Regions from separate parts of the Exiguobacterium sp. ZOR0005 genome, predicted to be linked through region 2. Evidence: predicted binding sites of a transcription regulator. Region 2 holds the regulator's gene; the other holds the start of a gene.
The links. The regulator Rex, encoded in region 2, represses fermentation and respiration genes when NADH is low (regulators of the CRP and FNR family bind a similar motif). The targets are predictions, from matches to a motif close to TTGTGAAATATTTCACAA.

Region 1 (4,214 bases), on a different contig from region 2:
CTGCTCGCTGAAAAGTGGGGACATATTTTCTTCACCGGTTCGACCGGGGTCGGAAAAGTCGTCATGGAGGCGGCGGCGAAGCAGTTGACACCGGTCACGCTCGAACTCGGAGGGAAATCCCCGGCCATCGTCCATGAAGACGCCGTGATTGATGTGGCAGCCAAACGGATCGCGTGGGGCAAATGGATGAACGCCGGGCAGACATGTGTCGCGCCGGACTATGTCCTCGTCCATGAATCTCGCCGAGACGAGTTTCTTGAGGCAGTCAAACGAGAAGCGTTCACGATGTTCGGTAACGGCGTCGGCACGAAACGGTTCACGCGAATCGTCAACACGAACCATTTTGACCGCCTGGCAGGTTACTTAGCAGAAGGAAACATTTTCTTTGGCGGGGAGATCGACCGTGACAATTTGAAGATTGCGCCGACGGTGATGACGGATGTTGATGAATCGGCAAACGTCATGAAAGATGAAATCTTCGGCCCGATTCTCCCGGTCTTGACGTATCGAGATTTGGATGAAGCAATCGAGTTCGTATCGGCGCGGCCGCATCCGCTTGCCCTTTATCTCTTCACTGAGTCTAAAGAGATCGAACAAAAGACGTTCAAACACCTCTCGTTCGGTGGCGGCTGTGTCAACGACGTCCTCATGCATTTGACGAACCCGAACTTGCCGTTTGGCGGGGTCGGCGACAGTGGAATGGGTGCTTATCACGGACGTTACAGTTTTGAGACGTTCAGCCACGCCAAATCGATTTTACGGAACACGACGAAGTATGATTTGCCGCTTCGTTATCCGAACTTTAAAGCGGCAGAGAAGTTGATTCGTCTCGTGTACCGGTAAGCATGGAGACTGTGGCCCCGCCGCAGTCTTTTTTTCTAGAAAAGATAGAAGATTGTTTGAAATGTCACATACTTTTGTGATGAAACGGCATCTTCTCCTGTATAATAAACCCATACAATGAACGTACGAGACATTCAAGTGAATGAACGATGGAGGGAGCAGGAAATGATGTCGACGAAATGTGGAAAGACGCAACCGAACAGTTTTATCTTCTCAAACGAGACGAAACAGTTGTTGCTCGAGATGATGACGACTCAAGTTTATCCGAAAGCGAGCATCGTCTGTTGGGAAGGCGAGAAATGTGACAAATTCTTTTATATAAAGAGTGGTTCGGTCAAATTTACAAAGATCACGAAAAAAGGCAATCCGCTCGTCATGTTCTTATTCGGGTCGAATGATTTCTTCGGAGAGTTCGACATCGTCGAATCATATCCAAGCTCCTATAGCATTGAGACGACCGAGGAGAGTGTCATCGGGACCATCTCGAAACAAGAGCTGGAGACGCTCATGCAGCAGGATATCCGGTTCGCTGGTGAGATTATCCGGTGGACGTCGATGATGCGTAAACATTCAGAGATGAAAGTGCGCGATCTTCTCCTTTACGGCAAGCCAGGCGCACTCGCCTCGACATTGCTCCGGATGGCTGCGATGCACGGTATCGACGATGGCGAATCGATCATCATTCCGAGACATCCGTCCGATGGTGAGCTCGGTCAACTGATCGGCGCCCCGCGGGAGACGGTCAATCGTTTGATGAGTCAATGGCGCAAAGATGGCGTCTTGATGACGGCTCCGAATACGATCGAGATTCACGACCTCGATTTCCTAAAAGAGTTATGTCACTGTGAAGGCTGTCCGGCTGGAATTTGCCGATTATAACTGAAACGCAACCGTCTCTTCGTGAGACGGTTTTTTTGTGTGACTGCATGTATCATTTGTGAACTTTATGTGTGTAAACTACGCAAAAATGATGTGATTGTCACTTTTGAAGTGATAAAAGTCACATATTAATAACTGCTCAATCTCATACAATGAAGATGGAAATTATAGCGAAAGGGGTCCTTCACGTGGATAAGAACGGTGGACAAGAACCAGATTTGAAAGGAACGTTCACATCAGTCATGATCGTCGCGGGCGTCATCATCGCCATGTGGTCATCGGTCTTTTATTTATTCGTCACACGATAACAGAAACGAAAGGAGTCGCTCACGTTGCATATTCATAAGCTTGAGAAATATTGGTTAGTGTTTGGCATTATCTTATTGGCCGTGTTTTTGACTGTCCTCGGTGTATCGGCCTTTGCGGCCGGCAACCAACCGGCATCAGACGCCGATCTGGTCGACCCGGCGAAAGTACATCAAACGGCGCCGTTCGACAATCCTGGCCTTCACAAAATCGGGGACAACGAGTATGAACTCGTCATGGTCGCCCAGGCGTTCACGTTCACGCCTGGAAACGTTGAGATCCCGAAAGGTGCGAAAGTGACGTTCCTCGTTACATCACCTGACGTCGTTCACGGCTTTCAGCTCGTCGGTACGCCCGTCAACATGATGGTCGTCCCGGGACATATCAACTCGCTCACGTATACGTTCAAAGAAACGGGAGAGTTCTTGATTCTTTGTAATGAATACTGCGGTACGGGCCATCATATGATGGCGACTAAAATTAAGGTGGTGGAGTAACATGAACGACGTCGCTTCAAAGTTGAAACAATGGGAAATGGAACGGGGCGTGCCGGTGCCAAGTATCGGTGTGAAAGAGGCAAGGCTCGCTTACGCCCACGTCGTCATTTCGGTGCTCGCCGTCTTGATTGGTGCCCTGGCAGGGCTCATGCAAACGCTTATCCGGACCGGCATCATCCCGGAAGTGTTCGGCTACTATCAACTTTTGACCGCCCACGGCATCATGCTCGGTCTCGTCTTCACGACGATGTTCATCATCGGTCTCCTGTATGCGCTCCTCGCCAAGTCGTTCGGTCGGTTCGAATCATTCCCGACCCGCGTCGCCTGGCTCGGTTTCTGGATGATCATCGCCGGGGCCGTGCTCGTCACGATCATGGTGCTCGCTAATAAAGCGACCGTGCTCTATACGTTCTATGCGCCGCTCATGGCCGACCCAATCTTCTATGTCGGTCTCGTCCTCTTCGTCGTTGGAACGTGGTTGTCAGCGTTCGCGATGTTCCGGATGTATGCGGACTACAAACGGGAAAATCCTGGGGTTCATCCGCCACTTCCGGCCTTCATGAGCATCATGACGATGCTGCTTTGGGTCATCGCCACACTCGGCGTCGCCGGGACGATTTTGTTCCAACTGCTCCCGCTCTCACTCGGGTGGAAAGATACGGTCGGAATCGAGTTGTCACGGACGCTGTTCTGGTACTTCGGCCACCCGCTCGTCTACTTCTGGCTCATGCCGGCCTACATCGTCTGGTATACGGTCGTGCCGAAAGTCATCGGCGGTAAGATCTTCTCGGATGCTCTCGCCCGGATGGCGTTCTTGTTGTTCTTGTTGTTCTCGTTCCCTGTCGGTTTCCACCACCAGTTGACGGAACCTGGCATCGACCCGTTCTGGAAGTTCGTCCAAGTCATCTTGACGTTCCTCGTCGTCATCCCTTCGTTCATGACCGCGTTCTCGCTGTTCGCGACGTTTGAATTGCGAGGCCGGGCGCTCGGTGCCCGCGGACTGTTCGGTTGGGTGAAGAAGATGCCTTACGGGGATGTCCGTTTCCTTGCACCTTTCGTCGGCATGTTGTTCTTCATCCCGGCCGGTGCCGGTGGGATCATTAACGCGTCGCACCAATTGAACGCGATGGTCCACAACACGCTTTGGGTCACCGGTCACTTCCATATCACGGTCGGGACGGCCGTCGCCTTGACGTTCTTCGGGACAGCGTACTGGCTTGTGCCGGTATTGCGTGGCCGGACGCTCACGAAAGCGATGAATCGCCTCGGCTTGATCCAAGCAGGGACTTGGGCGTTCGGGATGGCGATCATGTCGTACGCGATGCACATCTCGGGCCTTCAAGGAAACCCGCGTCGAACGGGTCCGGCGACTTACTTCTCGGACGCGCTCACGCGTGAATGGATCCCGTACCATATGGCAATGGCGATCGGTGGGACGATTCTCTTGATCTCCGTCCTCATCTTTGTCTATTCGATGTTCAACCTGTCATTCCTCGCGCCGAAAGGGGAAGAAGAGTTCCCGCTCGCCGAGACAGAGGAGGCGGCGATGGAGACACCTCGTTTCTTCGAGAACTGGAAATTGTGGATCACCGTGACGTTCGTCTTGATCGCGTTCGCTTACACGATTCCGATTTGGCACTTGATTGAGAGTGCACCGCCGGGAGCGCGCGGTTGGGTGCTCTGGTAAAC
Region 2 (4,214 bases):
TCGCATCCGTCGCCCGTTCGATGATGCGCTGGGCGTGCGCATAGTTTTTACAAAGTTCGATGCCATCCATCTCGATGCCCGGGAGCGTCGGGACGATCGGCCATGAACCTGTCGTCACAACCAAACGGTCGTACGTGTCATGCACGTCTTCCCCCGTATCGAGATTTTTCGCGTGAATCGTCTTCGCCTCGGTGTCGATGTTCAACACGTCGTGCTTCATGCGCATCAATGCACCGAGCTCTTCAAGTTCACGAGGTGACGAGTAAAACAGTTCCTCGGCCCGTTGGACGACGCCGCCGACGTGGAGCGCAATCCCACACGAAAGGAAGCTGACGTTGTCGTTCCGCTCGTAAACGGTGATCTCAAGATTGTCATGCTTGGCAAGTAGTCCTTTGACAGCTGCTGTTCCTGCGTGTGTACATCCGATGACTGCGATTTTCATATGGTAGTCTCTCCTTTGAGTGGTTGGCAAGTTTATGATTGTGATAAATGTCACATTTAATTTCTAAACTTAGTGTACTATTTCACAAGGATGTTTGACAATGACTATGCTCAGTTTTTCACGTAATTATGTCAAAAGTTTGAACAGGCCTTGTGACACAAAAAGACCACCCTAAGGATAGGATGGTCACGACTCGAGTCGCCGCTGTTGAAACCAAAGGTACGTGGCGACGAAAATATAGATGATGAGCCCGAAGGCGTATAGACTAAATCCAACCAAACTCCACCCCATCCCGTCCCAGCCTCGGATGAAGACGAGACCGATGAGGAACAGCGTGTAGCCGACTCCCGTGATCAGGAGCGGGAGCGTCAGTCTTCGTTTATGTGACGAACGTAAAAAGTGAAGCGCACCGATGAGAAGCGCCGTCGTCAAGATGCCGACCGCGATGAGCGCGTCCCCGTAGTATTCCCACATGACCTATCCTCCCCGATTTGTTGATGGTCCCCTTATCTTACCACGGCGATGTCACACTTACTCGTTCAAAAAAACACCGCGTCCAAGAACGCGATGCTCACTTCTCATTCATTTGCTTCATCAAATCCATCTGTTCTTTCACCATCGCTTCTTTCTCCCGGCGAAGTACGCCCCGATACGTGATGCGTGAGATCGATAAACTGATCTCATACAAGAAGAAGAGCGGCAGCGACACCATGAGGTGCGACGTCAAGTCCGGCGGTGTGATGAACGCGGCGACGACGAACAAGGCGAAATAGGCATACTTTCGAATCGATGACAGGAAATACGGTGTCACGACGCCGATTCGCGTCAAGAACATCGTCACGACCGGCAACTGAAACAACAGACCGAACGGAATCGTCAGTTGCAACAAGAACGTGAAGTAGTTCGAGGCTCCGATGATTTGCGTCAGCCCGAGGTCTTGCCCGAGATCTGTCGAGATGTCGAGGACGAGCGGGAACAGCCAATAATAGGCGAACGCGAGACCGACGAGGAACAAGATAAAGATGATCGGGATGTAGGCGAGCGTCCCTTTCCGCTCGTTCGGATGCAGACCAGGTGCGACGAACGCCCACAGTTGATACAGTAGAAACGGACTGGCCGCGACGAGACCGATGACGAGCGCCAAATTCAAGTAAATCATGAGCGGGTCCGCGACCCCAAAGGCGTTCAGTTCTAGTCCTCGTTCGACGAGGTCCGCCTGTAGATAGGCGAGCACGTATTTGACACTCGGCAAAGCGATCAAAAAGAAGGCAAAGACGACAAATGCCGACAGCATCAGTCGTCTCCGCAGCTCTGTCAAGTGATCGGACAGCGCCCGCTCTTGATCAGTTTCATGGTTCATGATTACTGTTCTTTCTTCTCAGAGTCTTTCTTGTCGTTCTCGTCATGCTCTTTCATCATGCCGTTCGTGGCATTTTTGAACTCGCGGAGCGTCTGTCCGGCGGCACGGCCGAACTCAGGCAATTTCTTCGGTCCGAAGATGATGAGCGCGATGATGGCGATGATGAGCAAACTCACGCCACCCGGCATCCCGACGACGGGTGATGATAATAGAAATTCCATTATTGATGGACCCCCTCAGCAGATGGATAATGTTGCATAAAGTAAATGAGCGACTGGAGTTCGATCGACAAGTCGATATGATGGACGCGGACCGTATCCGGCACCGTCAAACGCGCCGGCGTGAAGTTCAAAATCCCTTTGATGCCAAAGCGGACCAAATCATCGGCGACCGACTGCGCGTATGCGGACGGGACCGTGAGAATGGCGACATCGATTTTGTTTTGCTTCATGATCTGTTCCATCTCATCGACGTGATGAATCGGGACACCGGACATCGTCGTGCCGACTTTTGTCTCGTCTGCGTCGAACCCGACGACGATATGTGTGTTATTGTTTTTAAGGAAGTTATAGTTGACGAAAGCTGTCCCGAGATGACCGACACCGACCAAGGCGACGTTCGTGATTTCGTCCTGGTTTAACGTCTTTCGGAAAAAGTCTAACAGATACTGCACGTTATAGCCATATCCCTTTTTACCGAGTGCACCGAAGTAAGAGAAGTCGCGACGAATCGTCGCCGAATCGACTTTGACCGCCTCACTCAGTTCGGCAGAAGAGACACGTTGTTTGCCTGACGAATGCAGGCTTTGGATAAATCGATAGTATAGTGGCAACCGTTTGGCTGTCGCTTGCGGAATCTTTGGTTCGTTTTGACTCAACGGAAAGAGCCTCCTTTTTACGACGCGTTTCAAACGAATCTGATTTCATACACCTTGATTGTAAACGAATTCACATAAGCACTCAACGAATATACCTGAAAAGACTAAAAAATACAGTATACTAAATACAGAGAAAGGGGTTTTTTCACTTGATCCTATTGCAAGTCAACAACCTGTCAAAATCATTCGGCGTCGAGCCGATTTTAGAGAACGTCAAACTTGAGATTCAAGAAGGGGAGCGCGTCGCCCTCGTCGGCCGAAACGGCGCCGGCAAATCGACGCTCCTCAAAGTCATCGCCGGGGAATATAACTATGACTCAGGCGACATCATGAAACCGAAAGATGTGACGATCGGTTACCTCGCCCAAGACTCAGGGTTAGAATCGAACGAGACGATTTGGAACGAGATGCTCACCGTCTTCTCCGATTTGATCGAACAAGAACAGACGCTTCGGCGGATGGAGCAAGACATGGGCTCGGAGCGCATCTTGAACGACGCGGACGCCTATGAACGTCTCCTCGCCGCGTATGACGAGGAACAGCACACGTTCAAAGACCGGGGCGGCTATCAATATGAAGCGACGATTCGCTCCGTCCTCCACGGGATGCGCTTCTATCCGGACGACTTCGAACGTCAAATCGACACGCTCTCAGGTGGTCAGCGGACCCGTCTCGCCTTGGCGAAGATGCTTCTGCAAAGCCCGGACCTCCTCATCTTGGATGAGCCGACGAACCATTTGGACATCGAGACGCTCGCCTGGCTCGAGAAGTACTTGAGCGGCTATAAAGGCGCCGTCCTCATCGTCTCCCACGACCGCTACTTCCTCGACCGGGTCGTCTCGGTCGTCTATGAGCTGTCACGCCACCGGAGCCGTCGCTTCGTCGGGAACTATACGAAGTACCTTGAACAAAAAGCAGCCATCTACGAACAAGAGAAGAAGCAGTTCGAGTCACAGCAAGAAGAGATCGCCAAGATGCAAGACTTCATCCAACGGAACATCGCCCGGGCGACGACGACGAAACGCGCCCAAAGCGTCCGGAAACGTCTCGAGAAAGTCGACCGGATGGACGCGCCGGACGGTGACGAGCGCAGTGCCGTCCTCTCGTTCACGATCAAGCGCCAAAGCGGGAACGACGTGTTGAGCGGCAGTGACCTCGCCATCGGATATGAGGAACCGATCGCTCAAAACCTCCGCTTCCAATTGCAGCGTGGCGAATCGGTCGCCCTCGTCGGCCCGAACGGGGTCGGCAAGTCGACGCTCTTGAAAGTGTTGACGAAACAACAGCCGGCACTCACCGGTGACATCCGTTACGGCACCGGCGTCGAGATCGGCTATTACGACCAGGAGCAACAGAACCTGTCCGATAAAAACCGCGTCATCGACGAGATTTGGAACGACTGGCCGCTCATGCGCGAGCAAGACGTGCGCAGCCTGCTCGGTCAGTTCCTCTTCAGCGGCGACGACGTCATGAAACGCGTCCACGAGCTGTCAGGCGGCGAGCGGGCCCGGTTGACGCTCGCGAAATTAAAGCTC

Region 1: L971_RS15060 (cytochrome c oxidase subunit 2A) is a predicted target of Rex. The motif match lies at 1,832-1,849, and genes of this name have one in related genera.

The regions. Positions count from the first base shown of each region.
Region 1 is NZ_JTLB01000022.1:9,477-13,690, reverse strand. It holds gene L971_RS08905 (aldehyde dehydrogenase) at 1-843, shown strand, start outside; gene L971_RS08900 (Crp/Fnr family transcriptional regulator) at 1,009-1,722, shown strand; gene L971_RS15060 (cytochrome c oxidase subunit 2A) at 1,911-2,030, shown strand; gene L971_RS08895 (cytochrome c oxidase subunit II) at 2,055-2,525, shown strand; gene L971_RS08890 (b(o/a)3-type cytochrome-c oxidase subunit 1) at 2,527-4,212, shown strand.
Region 2 is NZ_JTLB01000006.1:59,597-63,810, forward strand. It holds gene L971_RS02690 (FAD-dependent oxidoreductase) at 1-442, opposite strand, end outside; gene L971_RS02695 (YesK family protein) at 629-916, opposite strand; gene tatC (twin-arginine translocase subunit TatC) at 1,014-1,802, opposite strand; gene tatA (twin-arginine translocase TatA/TatE family subunit) at 1,805-2,023, opposite strand; gene L971_RS02710 (redox-sensing transcriptional repressor Rex) at 2,023-2,679, opposite strand; gene L971_RS02715 (ABC-F family ATP-binding cassette domain-containing protein) at 2,829-4,214, shown strand, end outside.